3 regions of the Arthrobacter sp. K4-10C genome follow, and region 3 is predicted to be linked to each of the others. Evidence: riboswitches for the same ligand, from Rfam matches in the RefSeq annotation. Region 3 holds a riboswitch; each other region holds the start of a gene.
The links. Region 3 has a riboswitch for thiamine pyrophosphate ahead of AC5RUU_RS12445 (ECF transporter S component). Riboswitches for the same ligand answer to the same signal wherever they lie in the genome.

Region 1 (5,976 bases), on a different contig from region 3:
GGCCGCCTTGACGATTTCGGCCATGGCGAAGCCCAATTGGCGCAGGCCTTCATGGCTGGTGGCAGACACTTCGAACACGCGGTAACCGCGGGATTCCAGCTCCGGCCGGACGAACTCCGCCATGTCCTTGCCGTCCGGCAGGTCCACCTTGTTGAGGGCCACCAGGCGCGGCCGGTGGTTCAACGGAACCACCTCGCCGTCCTGTCCGGCGTAACTCATGTCCACGGCGTACTTTTCCAGCTCGGCCTCGATGATGGCGAGGTCGGAGAGGGGGTCCCGGTCCGATTCCAGGGTGCCGCAGTCCAGGACGTGGACCAGGGCGGCGCAGCGCTCCACGTGGCGCAGGAAGTAGTGGCCGAGCCCCTTGCCTTCGCTCGCGCCCTCAATCAGCCCCGGAACGTCTGCGATGGTGAAGCGGACGTCTCCGGCCTGCACCACGCCCAGGTTGGGCACCAGGGTGGTGAAGGGGTAGTCGGCTATTTTGGGGCGCGCCGCTGACATTGCCGCGATAAGGCTTGATTTGCCGGCCGACGGGAAGCCGACCAGCGCGATGTCCGCAATGGACTTCAGTTCCAGGACGATGTCCCGGGCCTCGCCCTCGATGCCCAGCAGCGCGAATCCCGGCGCGCGGCGTTTCTGCGACGAGAGGGCAGCGTTGCCCAGGCCGCCGATGCCGCCGGCTGCGGCGACGTATTCGGCGCCTTCACCCACCAGGTCCGCCAGGACGGTGCCGTCCTTGGCCTTGACCACAGTGCCATCGGGGACGGGCAGGACGAGGGTCTCGCCGTTCTTGCCGCCTCGCCAGTCGCCCATGCCCGGGCCACCGTTGCTGGCATGGCGGTGCGGGGCGTGGTGGTAGTCGAGGAGGGTGGTGGTCTGGTGGTCCACGCGCAGGATGACGTCGCCGCCGTTGCCGCCGTTGCCGCCGTCGGGACCGCCGAGCGGCTTGAATTTCTCGCGGTGGACGGAGACACACCCGTGGCCGCCGCTACCGCCGGATACGTGCAGTACTACCCGGTCTACAAAACTGGCCACGTAAATCTCCTCAGTGCTGTTTTGCCGGCGCCCAGAGGCGCCATCACGATTGTAATGCGGTTAAAAGAACAGTGGAGCGGGCCATCAGGCCCGCTCCACCGCTTTGAATCTGGTTGTTACTCTGCAGCTGCAGCAGCAACGATGTTGACGACGCGACGACCGCGGCGGGTACCGAATTCAACGGCTCCCGGGGTCAGTGCGAACAGTGTGTCGTCGCCGCCACGGCCAACGCCGGCGCCCGGGTGGAAGTGGGTGCCGCGCTGGCGGACGATGATCTCGCCGGCGGAAACTACCTGGCCGCCGAAGCGCTTGACGCCGAGGTACTGTGCGTTGGAGTCGCGGCCGTTACGAGTGGAGCTCGCGCCCTTTTTATGTGCCATCTGAAATGCCTGCCTCTAAATTCTGGGGAATTTGCTGAAAAACCTGAACAGTAACCGGTGGTTACTTGATGCCGGTGATCTTGACCTTGGTCAGTTCCTGGCGGTGACCCTGGCGCTTCTTGTAGCCGGTCTTGTTCTTGAACTTCTGGATGACAATCTTGGGACCACGGAGGTCCTGGAGGATCTCAGCCGTGACAGTCACCTTGGCCAGGTCGGCAGCGGCGGAGGTGACCTTGTCACCGTCTACCAGGAGCAGTGCGGGCAGCTGAATGGTGCTGCCAGCCCCACCGGCGACGCGGTTCAGGGTAACGAAGTCTCCGACGGAAACCTTCTCTTGGCGGCCGCCTGCGCGGACAATCGCGTACACCACTTGGGAACTCACTTCTCTCGACGTTTCTAACAAAATTTGCGTGCGGAACCGGCTCTAACAGGCTGGTTTCTCGCTGTGCCTCAACGCCGTGGGGTCATAACCCAAGTGTTGGCGTAAGCACCGAAGAACTAGACTACGCTAATTTCGTCTTCGGCCGCAAATGAGGCTGGCTCCGGCGCGCCTACTGTGATAGCAACCACAGGACAGTGGCACCACAGTGGGCGGCGGTACCGCGCACCATCCATGATACCGCCGGGACCGCCCCGGGAGGCTCAGGAGTGCAGCCGCGGCGCGTCGAAAAACTCCACTTCCAGGCGGCAGGACTGCTTGAAGGCCGTGGCCATGGCGGCCCGTTCAGCGTCCGACGCGTTCCGGCCGGCCTCGTCCACGAAGGCGATGGCCTTGCGGGTTGCCTCGGCGAAGTCCTCGTCGGCGTAGGTCCGGAGCCACTCGGCGTAGGGGTGCCCGGCCGGTTCACCTGCGGCCAGGAACTGGGCGTGCAGCTTTTTGCCCACCTCCGCGTACAGCCAGAAACAAGGGAGGACGGCCGCGGCCAGCACCGCGTAACTGCCCGACGCCGAGGCCGCCGTGAGGTGGTCGACGTAGGACTTTGTCACAGGACCCAATTCGGGCCGGACGGTGCGGGTGCTCAGCCAGGACCTGTGCAGCTCAGACTCCACTTCAAGGCACTGCTGCGCGGACCCGGCCCAAAACAGCTGCTCCGCCTCGGTGGGCGCAAGGGCGCTTGCCCTTGCCAGGATCCGGGAGTAGCCGTTGAGGTAGATGGCGTCCTGGGCCAGGTAGTAGGCAAACTCCTTCTCGGGCAGGCTGCCCGTGGCCAGTCCGCGGATGAAGTCCAGCCCGTAAATGGCGTCCAGGTCCGCTTCAGCAGCAGCCCTGAGGCTGGCCGCGAAAGCCCCCTGGTGCGGAACCGGCCGCACGTGGTGGAAATGGTGGACGGGCCCGTTCCCGGTTCCCACCTCCAGGCGGCCAGCGGTTTCCAGCGCACCGACCAGCCAGGGCTTCACGTCCCGCAGGGCCGCCTCCCAGTCCCCCAGCCGCGCCTGGACAGTGGCCATTGCGGAGGACAGCGAACAGCCGGTTCCGTGGCTGTTCCGGGTTGCCACCCGCTCCCCCGGCACCTCCACGACCTCGGCGCCCAGCAGCCCGCCGGTATTCACCAGCGCGTCCGGGCAGTCCGCACCCGCCAGATGGCCGCCTTTCACCAGGACCGTGGCACCGGTGGCCGCGGCAAGTTTCCTGCCCTGTGCCAGGGCTCCGGCCCAGGTGTCCTGCTGTTCCTCCCCTACGAGGATGGCCAGTTCGGCGAGGTTGGGGGTGATGAGGTGCGCGAGCGGCAGGAGTTCGCGAAGCGCCGCCTCGGCGGATTCTTGCAGCAGCCGGTCACCGCTGGTGGCCACCATCACCGGGTCGAGGACCACGACGGCGGGGCGTACGTTTTCCAGCCATGTCCGTACGGCGGCGATCACCCCGGCGTCGCCCAGCATGCCGATCTTGACGGCGTCGATGCTGATGTCGTCGCTGATGGCATCCAGCTGGGCCGCCAGGAAGGACACCGGCGGCACATGGACCGCAGCCACACCGTGGGTGTTCTGTGCGGTAAGGGCGGTGATGGCGGCCATACCGTACCCGCCGTGAGCGGCGATGCTTTTCAGATCCGCCTGGATACCTGCACCCCCCGACGGGTCCGAGCCGGCGATGGACAGGACACGCGGCACGTCCCTGCCGGTCCCGGGCGGCACGGTAGCGGTTTCAAGAGTGCCGGCCTGGAGATCTACTGGGGGCAAAACAAGAGTCGAAGACAAGAGACATCCCTTCGCCGGTACTAGCCGGACAGGTTCAACGGGTCTGGATCTCAGCCGGCCCTTCGCGCGGCACCCCGTGTCAGTCCCCCAGCCTAGCCGTTTTGCTTCGGGCGCCTCAAAGGTGAAGCGGGCATTGCGCGAAAAGTCCCCGTTTGGTGGACTTTTCCCCCGGTACTTCAGAGGGGAGAAGTCCACCAAACGGGGACTGGTCGAAAGGTGGGGCTCCCGGCGCACCCGCCAAGGGTTACAGCTCGGAGGCGGGAACCCCGACGCCCAGGATGATGGGCGCCTCGGCGGGTTTGGCAGTCCCATCCTTGCGGTCTGCGGAGGCCGCGGGTTCCGGCGCCTTGGCAGCATGTGTGTGCCCGGTGCTGGCCGCAGGCGCGTTCTCATGGTGCTGCACAGTGGTTTCATTGGCGGCACCCTGGGCACGGCTGGCGCTGCGGTTGCGCCGCGGCCGGCGCTGGCGGGTCTGGTCCACAGTGTGGTCAGACCAGTCCTTTTCCTCTGCTGCGGGTGCAGGCGGCTGTTCGGCGTTGACCGGCCCGGCCTCGGAAACCTTGGTTTCATGTTCTTCCGCCGGCGTTTCACCAGCAGGTGCCGGTTCACCAAGGTGGGCGAAAGCTTCAGCGAGCCGGTCCAGGGTGAGGGCCGGCTGCGGCTGCTGTTCTTCGGCATGCTCCACGAACGGCAGGACAACCTTCTCGCCGCCGAAGGTCAGGACAGCCGCCGGCCGGGGCGCCGCGCCGGCGTCGTGCTTGTCTTCTGCGGCCGGCGTTTCGGGCTGGACTGACTGCGCCTGTTTGGCCGCCGCCACCTCGTCATCGTGCAGGTGCGCCGCATGCGCCGCGGCAGCGATGTTGGCAAGGGCCAGCCTGGTGGCTTCCGCCTTCGCGTGCCGCTCGGCATCGGCCGGATCCGGATGGACGGTATGGACATGCACCGCCGCAGCCGGGGCAGCTTCAGGCTGCTGGCCACCGCGTCCGCGCCGCCGTTTGCGGTCCGGCCTGCCGTTCGGCTGGCTGCTGTCGGTCCGCTGTCCCTCATTACGGTGCCCTTCGGCGCGGACGTCGGGCCGAATGTCGGAACGCTGCACGTGGTGCTCGGCGGCAACGATGTTCGCGCGGCGATGCTCCACGGGGTCGTCGTGGGTCACCACACCGCGGCCGGCGCACGCTTCGCACTGCTCCCCGAACACCTCAAGGAGCCCCGTGCCCATGCGCTTGCGGGTCATCTGGACCAGGCCCAGCGACGTGACTTCGGCAACCTGGTGCTTGGTGCGGTCGCGGCCCAGGCATTCCACCAGGCGGCGCAGGACCAGGTCCCGGTTGGATTCCAGCACCATGTCGATGAAGTCGATGACGATAATGCCGCCGATATCGCGGAGGCGGAGCTGGCGCACCACTTCCTCGGCTGCTTCAAGGTTGTTCTTGGTGACGGTTTCCTCAAGGTTGCCGCCGCTGCCCGTGAACTTGCCGGTGTTGACGTCCACCACGGTCATGGCCTCGGTGCGGTCGATCACCAGAGAACCGCCGGAGGGCAGGAACACCTTGCGTTCCAGGGCCTTGTGGATCTGCTCATCGATCCGCCATGCCGCAAAGATGTCCTGGTCCTTGGTCCACTTCTCAAGGCGGCCCACCAAGTCCGGGGCAACGTAGGTGACGTAGGCCTCAATGGTGTCCCAGGCTTCTTCACCGGACACGATCAGCTTGGAGAAGTCCTCGTTGAAGACGTCACGCACCACCTTGATGGTGAGGTCCGGCTCGCCGTACAGCAGTTCGGGTGCCAGGACCTTGGTGGAGGTGGACTGGCTTTCGATGCCTTCCCACTGCGCGCGCAGCCGATTGATGTCGTGCGTCAGCTCTTCCTCGGACGCTCCCTCCGCGGCTGTGCGGACGATGACCCCAGCCTGCTCAGGGAGGCGGTCCTTGAGGATGCGCTTGAGGCGGTTGCGTTCGACGTCGGGCAGCTTGCGGGAGATGCCCGTCATGGAACCGCCAGGCACGTACACAAGGTAGCGTCCGGGCAGCGAGATCTGGCTGGTGAGGCGTGCGCCCTTGTGCCCGACGGGGTCCTTGGTCACCTGGACCAGGACGGTGTCGCCTGACTTGAGGGCGTTTTCGATACGGCGCTGCTTGCCCTCGAGGTTGACGGCCTCCCAGTTCACCTCGCCTGCGTACAGAACGGCGTTACGGCCGCGCCCGATGTCAACGAAGGCTGCCTCCATGGAAGGCAGGACGTTCTGGACCTTGCCCAGGTAGACGTTGCCGATCAGCGAGTCCTGCTGGGTCTTGGAGACGAAGTGCTCGGCCAGGACGCCGTCTTCGAGGACCGCGATCTGGATTCTGTCATCGCGCTGGCGGAC
Region 2 (5,976 bases), on a different contig from region 3:
TACGTCCGCGCCCGGGCAGCATCGAACGGCATGTCGTCCTGCGCCGCCCACTGCTCGGCAACATCGTCGAGGACGTTTCCCTCGCCCTCGGTCTCATAGCTCAACAAGTCGGCCAGGGCACGGACCATGGCCGGTGGGACAGCAAGCAGCGAATCGCTTGTGACATCGACCATGGTCAGTTCGTAGTCCGCGCCACCGGCGTGCACGGCGGTGCCGGCAAGGTCCCCGAGCTGCTCCACCTCAAAGTCGCTGATGTCCGGGATCCGCACCCCCTGGCCGGCCGGCGCGCTGCCGCCTTCGTCGAGAAGGCCGGCACGCTTAAGCGCGGCATCATGGGTGGCGACAAAGATCTCGGTGAAGCCCATTGGAGTACCCTTCTTCCGTCGAAAGTGAGGCGGACGGGCTCATGTCCCGCACCCGGCCGTTCAGTTTCAGCCTAATACGGGGGCGCCGCGGTCAGCGCACTGCCACCCGGATGTTGTTCCGCCAGGGGTCTTCGAACCTCAGTTCCGCGCCGGTGTGGCGGGACGGCACTCCGGCGACCTTCAGGCGGTCAGCCAGCGCACCGACGTCGTCACCAGTGGGCACTTCGATGAGGACCTCGCCCAGGCCCAGCGTGTCCTTGCGGGGGCCCGCGCCGCGGCTGTTCCAGACATTCATGGCCATATGGTGGTGGTAGCGGCCGGCAGACACGAAGAGGGCCTGACCGTGCCAGCCCGCGGTTTTCTCGAAGCCGAGAATTCCGACGTAAAAGTCGCGGGCGGACTGCACGTCACCCACCTGGAGGTGGACATGGCCCACGCCGGCAGCGGTGTGGCGCTGCCCTTCAAGGGATTCCTCCGTGAGGTGCTGCTCAAGGTAGCGCTGCGGTGGAAGTGCCAGGCTGTCCATCACCACGTCCGTGCCGTTCCAGGACCAGTTGCTGCGCGGCCTGTCCCAGTACAGCTCAATGCCGTTCCCTTCAGGGTCATTGAAATAGAAGGCCTCGCTGACAAGGTGGTCCGCGCTGCCGGTGAAGGAGTGCGGATTGAACCGGGCGGCGGTGGCAATGGTGGCGGCGAGGGAAGCCTGGTCCTCGAAGAGCAGCGCGGTATGGAAGAGGCCGGCCTCTCCCCTGCCCGGAAGATTCAGCCCGGGCGCGGGCGCCAGGTGGACCAGCGGCTTCTGCAGGCGGCCGAGGTAGAGCCCGCCGTCCTGCTCCGCAACAACCTCAAGGCCGAGGGCACGCTGGTAGTAATCGGTCATGACCTTCATGTCGCCGACCTTGAGCATCACGGTGCCCATGGCGAGGTCGGCGGGAAGAAGATCCTGGCTGGTGGCTTCTGCAGTCATTGAACGCTCCCTGTGCTGGAGGCCGTGCGGATAAGACGGCCTGTCACAGTTAAAATTACTTGAAGCTTCAATTTATTCCAAGCACCTTTGAATTCCTGCAAACTCTTCAGGCGATGACGCGGCCTCCCAGCACCACGTGGGCCAGCTTCCGGATTGCGGCCGGCCGGACACGCGGATCGTCCCTGCAGATGACGACGTCGGCCCGCGCACCTTCCTGCAGGCCGTCCGCTCCGAGCCACTCCCGTGCGGACCAGCAGGCTGCGTCCAGCGCTGCGGGCATGGGAAGCCCGGCGGAATGCAAGGCGAAGATCTCGTCGGCGATCCGTCCGTGGCGGATGACGCTTCCGGCGTCCGTGCCGGCGAAAATCCGTACGCCGGCGTCGTAGGCCTCACCTACCCGTTCCAGGTGACGCTCCCACAGGGCAAGCATGTGCGCTGCATAGCGCGGAAACTTTGGCTGCGCCTGGGCGGCAATGTCGGGAAACGTGGCGATGTTCACCAGGGTGGGGACGATGGGCACGCCCTGCTCCGCGAAGCGGGGAAGGTGCCGGGGCAGGAGCCCGGTGGCATGCTCAATGCAGTCAATGCCGGCGTCCAGCATCTGGTCCAGGGTGTCTTCCGCGAAGCAGTGGGCGGTCACCCGGGAGCCTTCGTCGTGCGCGGCCTGCACAGCATCCCGGACGACGGCGGCGGGAAACGAGGGTGCCAGGTCCCCGGCCCGGCGGTCGATCCAGTCCCCCACGAGCTTCACCCAACCGTCTCCGTCGCGTGCCTGTTTGCGCACGGCCTCCACGAGGTTCTCCGGCTCCACCTCGTCCGCGAAGCCGCGAAGGTATCGGCGGGTGCGGGCAACGTGGCGTCCGGCCCTGATCAGCACCGGAAAGTCCCGGCCTCCCTGCATCCACCGGGTATCTGCCGGTGAACCGGCATCGCGCACCAGCAACGTGCCCGCCGCCAGGTCTGCCCGGGCCTGGGCGGCCGCGGTTGGAGCATCCACCGGCCCGCCGGGCCCGAGCCCGATGTGGCAGTGGGCATCCACCAGGCCCGGCAGCACCCAGCCGTCCAGCACGCGGTCCGGTGCCTGCTGCGGGCGGGCGAACGTGAGTTTCCCGTCCACTGACCACAGGCCCCGGTGTTCGCTGTCCGGTGCAGTCAGCACTGGCCCGCTGAATTCGATGATCTTCGGCATCCGGCACCCTTTTCGTCGCCAGTCAGGCTAGCACTGCCAATATGACAAGGGCTTCCGGAGCGGCTGTGGTAGCTTCGTTCCTGACCACACGGGTGCCCCTGCAGGGGCTGAGATCGGGCTGATGCAGCCTGCGACCGTCGAACCTGTCCGGGTAATGCCGGCGAAGGAAGTGAGTATTCCTTGAGTACACCAAATGAACAGCTGAGCCCTACCCGAAACCAGCCAGGGACAGCCCTGCCTGGTGAGAAGCCCGCGGAACCTGTTACCCAATCTTTGGCGTCGCATTCGTTGGCCTTCATAGAAGACACGGCTAACGGAATCCGGGTTCCGGTGACGGAGATTTCCCTGGAACCGTCACCCAATGGGGAAGTCAACGAGCCCTTCCGTACCTACCGGACCGCCGGCCCGGGCAGCGATCCGGTGATGGGCCTGCCTCCCTTCCGCTCCGCATGGATCGCGGCGCGGGAAGATACGGAAGCGTACAGCGGCAGGGGCCGGAACCTGCTCGACGACGGCCGCTCGGCTGTGCGCCGCGGTGCAGCCTCCGCTGAGTGGAGGGGTGCGCAGCCGGTGCCCCGCCGCGCCGTCGAAGGCCGGACCGTGACCCAGATGCACTATGCCAGGCAGGGCATCATCACCCCCGAGATGCGCTTTGTGGCCCTGCGAGAGAACTGCGATGTGGAGCTGGTCCGCAGCGAACTGGCCGCCGGCCGCGCCATCATCCCCAGCAACATCAACCACCCGGAGTCGGAGCCGATGATCATCGGCAAGGCATTCCTGGTGAAGATCAACGCCAACATCGGCAACTCCGCCGTGACCAGCTCCATAGCCGAAGAAGTGGACAAACTGCAATGGGCCACGCAGTGGGGCGCGGACACCGTCATGGACCTCTCCACCGGTGACGATATCCACACAACGCGGGAATGGATCATCCGCAACTCCCCTGTGCCGATCGGTACGGTTCCCATCTACCAGGCGCTTGAGAAGGTCAACGGCGAGGCCAACAAGCTAACCTGGGAAATTTTCCGTGACACTGTCATCGAGCAGTGCGAACAGGGTGTGGACTACATGACCGTCCATGCCGGCGTCCTGCTCCGTTACGTGCCGTTGACTGCCAACCGGGTCACCGGCATCGTCTCCCGGGGCGGATCAATCATGGCCGGCTGGTGCCTGGCGCACCACCAGGAGAACTTCCTCTACACGCACTTCGACGAGCTGTGTGAGATCTTCGCCAGGTACGACGTGGCGTTTTCGCTGGGAGACGGCCTGCGGCCCGGAGCAACGGCGGACGCCAACGACGCCGCGCAATTCGCGGAACTGGACACGCTCGCGGAACTGACGCAGCGCGCCTGGGAACACGACGTCCAGGTAATGGTGGAGGGGCCGGGGCACATTCCCTTCCACCTGGTCCGGGAAAACGTCGAGCGCCAGCAGGAGTTGTGCAAGGGCGCCCCGTTCTACACCCTGGGTCCCCTGGTTACCGACGTAGCGCCCGGCTATGACCACATCACATCAGCCATCGGCGCCACGGAGATCGCCCGGTACGGCACGGCGATGCTCTGCTACGTGACTCCAAAGGAACACCTGGGCCTGCCCAACAAGGACGACGTCAAGACGGGAGTCATTACCTACAAGATTGCAGCGCACGCCGCAGACCTGGCCAAGGGCCACCCCGGCGCTCACGAACGGGATGACGCACTGTCAAAGGCCCGCTTCGAGTTCCGCTGGCGGGACCAGTTCGCCCTGTCGCTGGACCCGGTGACCGCCGAGGCTTTCCATGACGAGACGCTGCCCGCGGAGCCGGCCAAGACGGCCCATTTCTGCTCCATGTGCGGACCCAAGTTCTGCTCCATGCGGATCAGCCAGGACATCCGGGATGAGTACGGCTCCGCGGAAGCGCAGGCAGCCCTGGCGGACATGGCAAGCGGCATGCGGGAGAAGAGCCAGGAATTCATGGCCTCGGGAGGCAGGGTTTACCTGCCGGAGCTGCGGCTACCCGAGAGTATCTCCACATAGAAGCCTTCCCTTTCGTCCGGCTGGCTATTGGGGGCCGGCCGGGCGGAGGGGAAGCCCGGGCCTGCGCGGGTCAGGACGCGCGGGCAGGCTGGGCCCTGCTGACGTCTCTGATGAAGGACCGGATGGTCCGGTCCCCGTCCGCGGAGTCCTGGGGCCTGTGCCCTCCGGGAGAGACGCGGTGCACGGCTCCGGTTTCGCGGAGGTAGCCGGCGATTTCCTCGTACAGGGGTTCCCAGCCCCCGGTCAGGACCAGGGTGGGGACGCCCGGAACGATATGCAGCGGCGCCTCCCATGAGGGCGCCTGCAGCCGGAGGCGCCTGGCGGACCGCTTCTCCTCCGCGGTGGCCGGTTCCTGCAGGTCAGTGGCGTACACCCGGCGCACAAACTCCCGCTGGAAATCGTCATCGCTGAGCTGGTGGCGGACCTCGAGCAGCGGCTGCATCAGCCTAATGTGGGCCGCGGTGGCCGGCAGTTCCGCCGTCAGTGACAGGCAGGCGGGTTCCACGAGTGTCAGAGAATAGACGAGGTCCGGCCGTTCGACGGCGGCCATCATGGCCGCGATGGCACCCTGGGCATGCGCCACCACGTGTCCGCCGGCGGCGCCCCGTCCGTCATCGGCCAGGGACCGCAGCACGATGGCGGTGTCTGCCGCGAATGAGGACTCGACAGGTTCCGCCTCCGGGTCAAAGCCGTGGCGGCGCAGGAACAGTGCGTCGTAGGACAGCGCCATGCCGTGCTGGCGCGGCCATGCCGCGGCACCGAAGCTTCCGGCGCCGTGCACGAACACTACCCTCTGCTTGAACATGTCCCAACCCTATTCCACGGCACCGACAACCCATGTCAGTAGCAGCAGGTGTCGTTTTGAGGGCTCAGAACGACACCTGCTGCTACTTGGATGGGGAAGCTGTCACTTGCCGAGGAACTTGTCGAAGCCCTTGGGCAGGTTCAGCTGGGAGGGGTCGAAGTCGCCGGGCTGCTGGCCGAAGGCGGCGCCGGTGGGCAGCGCCTTCGCGGCGTTGGCCCGGCGTGCCTCGGCGTCCTTCCGCTCCTGGGCTGCCTTGGCCGGGTTGCCGGACTTCGCTTTCTTCTTCGGCGCGTTCTTGGCGTTCTTCCGCGCCCCGCTGCCGGCACCGGGCAGGCCTGGCATCCCGGGCATGCCCGGCATGCCGCCCTGTGCCATCTTCTTCATCATCTTCTGGGCCTGGGCGAAGCGCTCCAGGAGTCCGTTGACCTCGGAGACGTGCACGCCGGAACCGCGCGCAATGCGGGCGCGGCGCGAACCGTTGATGATTTTGGGAGCCAGGCGCTCGTGCGGGGTCATGGAGCGGACGATGGCTTCCACGCGGTCGATCTCGCGCTCGTCGAACTGCTCCAGCTGCTGGCGGATGTTCTGGGCGCCCGGCATCATCATGAGCATTTTCTTCATTGAGCCCATGTTG
Region 3 (5,976 bases):
CGCGGGCAGCGCGATGGCCAGGCCGCGGAGCATGAACCCCACCCCCATCTCCAGGGAACCTTCGCTCATGGTCCAGATGCCGGCGTCGATGAGCGTCCTCCCGCTGTCCGGCGCCAGGATGGAGGTGCTCCAGCCACCCACGGCGGCGGCGACGATCAGCGGCCACCCACGCTGCCAGAGCAGTGTGAGCGTGAGGCCGGCAAGGGGGAACAGCAAGAACTCGAAGGCCAACGCCACCGAGGCCGACACCCAGTCGATGGACAGCGCCAGTACAACGGTGATGAGGACGACGGCGGCCAGCTTGCTGAGCGGATTGGCGCGGGTCAGCAGGGCGTGGTTGCCGCGCAGGTTCAGTTCCTGCCTCACAGGGCCACCTTTTCCGTCGTTGCCAGCTTCAGCTCTGTCCCGCCCAGGGCGGCGGTGAACTCGGTGTCGTGGGTCACGGACACTACGGCGGTGCCGGAATCAAGCAGTTCGGAGAGGAAGGACGCCAGCTCGGCCCAGGTGTTGGCGTCCTGGCCAAACGTCGGCTCGTCCAGAACCAGCACCTGCGGGCTGGCCGCAAGGACGGTTGCCACGGAGAGCCGCCGCTTCTCCCCGCCGGAGAGGGTGTAGGGGTTGGCATCCACCAGGGATGTGAGCCGCAGCCGCTCCAGCAGTTCGTCGACGCGGTCCTCGCCGTGGCCCAGGTGCCGCGGTCCGAACAGCAGCTCATCCAGCACCCGGCCGGTGACGAACTGGTGCTCCGGCTCCTGGAACACCGTTCCCACCCGCTCGATCAGCTGCTCGGCCTTCCATTTGTAGGGGTCAATCCCCGCGCCCCGGCTCAGGTCGGTCGCTGCCGAGACCTTTCCGGCGACCGGCTCCAGCAGCCCCGCGAGGGTCAGAGCAAAGGTCGACTTCCCCGCGCCGTTGGGCCCGGTAATTGCGAGCGCCTGCCCGGCCCGGACCTGCGCGGAGATGCCCTCCTGCACGGGGACCGGCGGAATTTTCCGGAATCCGCTGCGGCGGGGACGTTCCCTGGACACGGCCACTTTCTCCGCGGCCAGCAGGAGGTTTCCCGTGCCGGGGGCAGGAACCGCGGCACGCGCACGCGTGGCCGGCAGGTAACCGGGCACCCATACCCCGGCTCCCACCAGCATGGCGCGAGCCTCGCCAAGCACCCGGTCCGGCGGTCCGTCAAGGAGCACGGCGGGATCAGCGGCCGAGCCTGGCTGCAAGACCACAATCCGGTCCACCAGGTCCTTCCACACCGACACCCGGTGCTCCACCACCACCAGCGTTGCCCCGGTTTTGTCCAGGCAGCGTTCCACGGCGGCACGGACCTCGAGCACTCCTGCCGGGTCGAGGTTCGCGGTTGGCTCGTCCAGCAGAATCAACCCGGGGCGCATGGCAAGGATGCCCGCCAGGGCAAGGCGCTGTTTCTGCCCGCCGGACAGCGCCGACGTGGGGTGGTCCAGTGGCAGGTGGGAAAGCCCGACGTCGGCCAGCGCCTCGTGGACGCGGGTCCAGATGGCGCCGCGGGGGACGGCGAGGTTCTCTGCGCCGAAGGCGACGTCGTCCCCAACCCTCGAGAGGACCACCTGCGTTTCGGGGTCCTGCTGCATCAGGCCAGCGCGGCCGCGCTGCCCCCGGGGGGACCCGCCGTCGACCAGCAGCGAACCCGACTCGTCGGAATCGCTGGCCTCGCCGTCGTCGTTCGCATCACCCAGGACTCCGGCCAGGGCATGGAGCAGCGTGGACTTGCCGGCGCCGGAGGGGCCCAGCAGGAGCACCCGCTCCCCCGGCCTGATGTCCAGGTCAAGGCCGTGGACGGCGGGCTTGGGGCGGCCGGCGTGCCGCCAGCCCCAGCCGCGGGCAGTGACGGCGGCGGGACGCACGGCCCCGGCCACGCCCTCGTGGATTGGCGCCTGCATCAGGAGAAGACGGGCTCCGTTGCCGCCTTCCGGGAAGCGAAGGAGCTCAGGACGCCGGTCCTGGCCAGGCCGCGGGTGGCAATCCAGGACAGGGCGCCGGCGATGACCGCGCCGGAAATCGCGGTGAAGATGATGTAAGCCAGCTTGTCGCCGGCCGGGTAGGCGATGTTCCAGCCCCACGGCGCGAAGGAGTCGTTCAGGCCGCAAAAGAGGCCGGCGGCGGCACCGGCGAGCAGCGCGACCGGCAAGTTGAACTTCTTGTAGACGAAGACCGCGAAGATGATCTCGGCGCCGAGGCCCTGGACGAGGCCGGAGAACAGGACCGACGCGCCGTACTGTGAGCCCATCAGGAGCTCACCAGTGGCTGCGACGGTCTCGCAGAACAAGGCGGCGCCGGGCTTGCGGATGATGAGCATGCCCAGCACTGCCGGGATCATCCAGCCACCGGCAATCAGGCCGGTGAGCGGCGGGTAAACGGCGTTCATGGGCCCGGATACTGCGGCTGCTCCCTGGGACCATGCCCAGAAAATGACGCCGCCAGCGATGGCGATCAGGGCCGCCACCACGATGTCCACGACCCGCCAGGACTTGCTGGTGGTCTTCTTGATTGCTGCAGTGCTCATGGAATCCTCCTGGGAAACAGGAGGGGAAAGCACGGCAAACGGCACTTCACCGCTGCCGGACTTCGAGAACTCGACTCCCTTGCGCCGGTACTAACCGGATCAGGTTCGAGGGTCTGCGGCTGTCCGCACTCTCAGCGCCCACCTGCGGTTCCTGGCCTTGCCAGTTCCGACGGCGGCGCTCCCCTGTCGTTGTGTGTTGCTTGATTTGGATGATGCATTGGATTGCCCTGTTGGGCGTGGTCCAGTTTACACCTGGACAGGGGTAGATTGTGGGCCATGACTGCCAATCCGCCGCATGTGACTGACTACGATCCGGACTCCGACGCCGTACAGCCGGAGGGCTCGCTGCAGGCCCTCATCGGCCGCATCGAAGGCGAAATCCACGAACTCCAGTTTCCAGGCTTCTCGCTGGACGACGCCCTGAACCTTGGCCTCCTCCTCGTGGAACTCGGGAAGGAACGCGGGCTGCCCATCGCGATCGACATCACCAAGGGTGAACAGGTCCTGTTCCACGTGGCCCTGCCCGGCGCCACCCCTGACAACGAACACTGGATCCGCGCGAAGCAACGGACAGCCGCCCGGTATGAGGTGCCTTCCCTCCTGGTGGGGCTGCGCGGCCGCCTCCGCGGGGGCCGGATCGAGGACCAGGGGTGGTTCGATCAAACGAAGTACGCGGCACATGGCGGTTCTTTCCCCGTCTACGTGGAGGGCGTGGGGTCGGTAGCCACCGTCACGGTTTCCGGACTCCCGCAGGTGCAGGACCACGACCTGGTGGTGGAGGCGATGCGTGAGGTGCTGCGGTCAACAGGGGCAGACGGCGCACCATGACCGGCTGGCCGGCTGAGAACCCCGTCCGGGCGGCGGTGGACAAGGCAGAGGACGAGATGATTTTCATTGGCCCGGACCATCCCTACTATCCCCTGCTGGCCGAACTGGTGTCCGCCGTCGGCAAGGCATGGCAACAGGGGTACGAGCACGGCCGCAACGGCGGACAGCACCCCAACCCCTACACCTGGACCGGCCCGGCATAAGGGGACTGCACAGTGTTGGCTTCCGGATACCCCGGCGCGGAAACAAAGCTTGCTTAGCTTTTGATAGTAATCATGCTTACTATATTGTTTCAACGCGTTTGAGGAGTATGGGAACATGGCAGTCAGCACCCGCCCCACGGGCGTCCGAACCGCCCTGCAGTGGTCTGCCCTGACTTCGGCTGCCGTATTCCTGCTCGCAGGCATCCTTGGATTCGTTCCGGGCATCACGAGCAACTACGGTTCCCTTGGCTTTGCGGGCCCCGGTTCGGAAGCGCTGCTGCTGGGTATCTTCCAGGTATCCGTCCTCCACAACCTCGTCCATCTTCTCTTCGGCATCGCAGGGGTTTTCATGGCAGGCACCCACCGGCAGGCGAGGAACTTCCTCATCTATGGCGGGGTCATCTACCTGGTCCTCTGGCTGTATGGCCTCCTAATCGGAGACACCACACCCGCCAACTTCATTCCCGAGAACTCTGCGGACAACTGGCTGCACCTCATCCTGGGCCTGGCCATGATCGCCCTGGCCGTCCTGCTCTCCCCCCGCACCACCCCGGCAGGCCGCCGGGAACGCTGACCACCCCCACTGCCGCCAGTGCAGACGGCAATGGCACACATTACCCAGATCAAGGAGCACCCATGGAAATTCCGAAGCCCAGAGGCCCCATCAGCAGCGCCCTGTTCGACGTTCTGGCGGACGGCCCGGACGGCTCCGGCGAAGCCCTTGCGGGGCTGTCGGAACTGGTCCCGCAGCGCCTGGCGGAAACGGGAGACATCATCGGCGATGATGATGCCCAGCTGGCCCTCTTCTGCCTCTACGAGCTCCACTACTCCGGCCTGGCAGGAGTATCGGACGAATGGGAATGGAGCCCGGGACTCATCCAGGTCCGGCAATTGCTGGAGAAGCCGTTCGAGACGGCCCTGCGCGCGGCTGCCAGGGAGGCCGCCGGCGACCTGGACCTTCCGGCTGCGGCCGACCTGACCAGCGACGCGGTGGCGGACATCCTTTTCGGTCTCGCCGGCAGGGATACCGGCCCCAGCGTCTCCCGGTACGTGGCCAGGAAGGCAAGCCTGGACCAGCTCAAGGAGTTCCTGATCCACAAGTCGGTGTACCAGCTGAAAGAGGCCGATCCGCATACGTGGGCAATCCCCCGGCTCAGCGGCCGCCCCAAGGCAGCATTGGTGGAGATCCAGGCGGACGAGTATGGCGGGGGCCGCCAGGACCGGATGCACAGCGCGCTCTTCGCCCGCACCATGCGCGGACTGGGGATGGATGACCATTACGGCGCGTACGTCAACGCCGTCCCCGCGGTCTCCCTTGCTGCCGTCAACCTGATGTCCCTCTGCGGGCTGAACCGGCGGCTCCGCGGCGCCATCACAGGCCACCTGGCCATCTATGAGATGACGTCCTCCCAGCCCAACCGCCTGTACGGCAACGGCTTCCGCCGGCACGGCTTCGATAGCGACGTCACCCACTACTTCGACGAGCATGTGGAAGCGGATGCGGTCCACGAGCAGATCGCGGGCCGGGACCTTGCCGGCGGCCTGGTGGAGGCCGAGCCCGGGCTGCTGGATGACGTTATTTTCGGTGCGACAGCTGTCATGGCCATCGACGCCAGGATCTCCGCCCACCTGCTCGAGTCCTGGGAGAACGGCCGCCCATCACTCAGGGCGGCCGTGCCGGCGGCAGCATGACCGCCCCTGCCATCGGGGCATCCGGAGCCCAGCTCCAGGCGGAGTACATCCTGCCCCTGCGCTGGACCGATGATGCCGGACTCGCCGACCTGGTGGACTATCTGCAGCGCCTGGTGGCCTGGATCCCGGTCACCGTTGTGGACGGGTCCGGCCCGGAGCTGTTCGGGCGCCACAAGGAGCAGTTTCCGCCGCAGGTGCGGCACATCCGCGCCACGGGCCTGGCGGAGCCGGGAAGCGGCACCCGGCAGGGCAACGGGAAGGTCGCGGGGGTCGTCACGGGCGTGCACGCCGCCAAGGCGGAACTGCTGGTGATAGCCGACGACGACGTCCGCTACACGCGTGAGTCCCTCGCCGCCGTCGTGGGTCACCTCAGCGGCGCCGACGTAGTGCGGCCGCAGAACTATTTCGACCCCCTGCCCTGGCACGCCTGGTGGGATACATCCCGATCGCTGATCAACCGCGCCTGGTCCGCGGACTTTCCCGGGACCCTTGCGGTGCGCCGCAGCGCCCTCCTGGCCACGGAAGGCTATGAGCCTGTCCTGTTCGAAAACCTTGAGCTCATCCGGACCGTCAAAGCCGCGGGCGGAAAGGAGCTGGCAGTTCCCAACCTCTTCGTTGCGCGCAGGCCGCCCAAGGCCGGGCATTTCCTGAAGCAGCGGCTTCGGCAGGCCTACGACGACTTCGCTCAGCCCCGGCGCCTGGCCGCGGAACTCG

Region 1: another riboswitch for thiamine pyrophosphate. It lies ahead of thiD (bifunctional hydroxymethylpyrimidine kinase/phosphomethylpyrimidine kinase); the one in region 3 lies ahead of AC5RUU_RS12445 (ECF transporter S component).
Region 2: another riboswitch for thiamine pyrophosphate. It lies ahead of thiC (phosphomethylpyrimidine synthase ThiC); the one in region 3 lies ahead of AC5RUU_RS12445 (ECF transporter S component).

The regions. Positions count from the first base shown of each region.
Region 1 is NZ_JBNHFI010000015.1:20,629-26,604, forward strand. It holds gene obgE (GTPase ObgE) at 1-1,035, opposite strand, end outside; gene rpmA (50S ribosomal protein L27) at 1,152-1,415, opposite strand; gene rplU (50S ribosomal protein L21) at 1,477-1,785, opposite strand; gene thiD (bifunctional hydroxymethylpyrimidine kinase/phosphomethylpyrimidine kinase) at 2,058-3,593, opposite strand; TPP riboswitch at 3,601-3,698, opposite strand; gene AC5RUU_RS18405 (Rne/Rng family ribonuclease) at 3,856-5,976, opposite strand, start outside.
Region 2 is NZ_JBNHFI010000009.1:16,747-22,722, forward strand. It holds gene AC5RUU_RS13545 (hypothetical protein) at 1-365, opposite strand, end outside; gene AC5RUU_RS13550 (VOC family protein) at 457-1,332, opposite strand; gene AC5RUU_RS13555 (amidohydrolase family protein) at 1,439-2,521, opposite strand; TPP riboswitch at 2,600-2,707, shown strand; gene thiC (phosphomethylpyrimidine synthase ThiC) at 2,702-4,537, shown strand; gene AC5RUU_RS13565 (alpha/beta hydrolase) at 4,608-5,342, opposite strand; gene ffh (signal recognition particle protein) at 5,445-5,976, opposite strand, start outside.
Region 3 is NZ_JBNHFI010000008.1:47,412-53,387, reverse strand. It holds gene AC5RUU_RS12455 (energy-coupling factor transporter transmembrane component T family protein) at 1-366, opposite strand, end outside; gene AC5RUU_RS12450 (ABC transporter ATP-binding protein) at 363-1,916, opposite strand; gene AC5RUU_RS12445 (ECF transporter S component) at 1,916-2,539, opposite strand; TPP riboswitch at 2,598-2,734, opposite strand; gene AC5RUU_RS12440 (heme-degrading domain-containing protein) at 2,816-3,367, shown strand; gene AC5RUU_RS12435 (hypothetical protein) at 3,364-3,570, shown strand; gene AC5RUU_RS12430 (DUF4383 domain-containing protein) at 3,686-4,144, shown strand; gene AC5RUU_RS12425 (iron-containing redox enzyme family protein) at 4,207-5,262, shown strand; gene AC5RUU_RS12420 (glycosyltransferase family 2 protein) at 5,259-5,976, shown strand, end outside.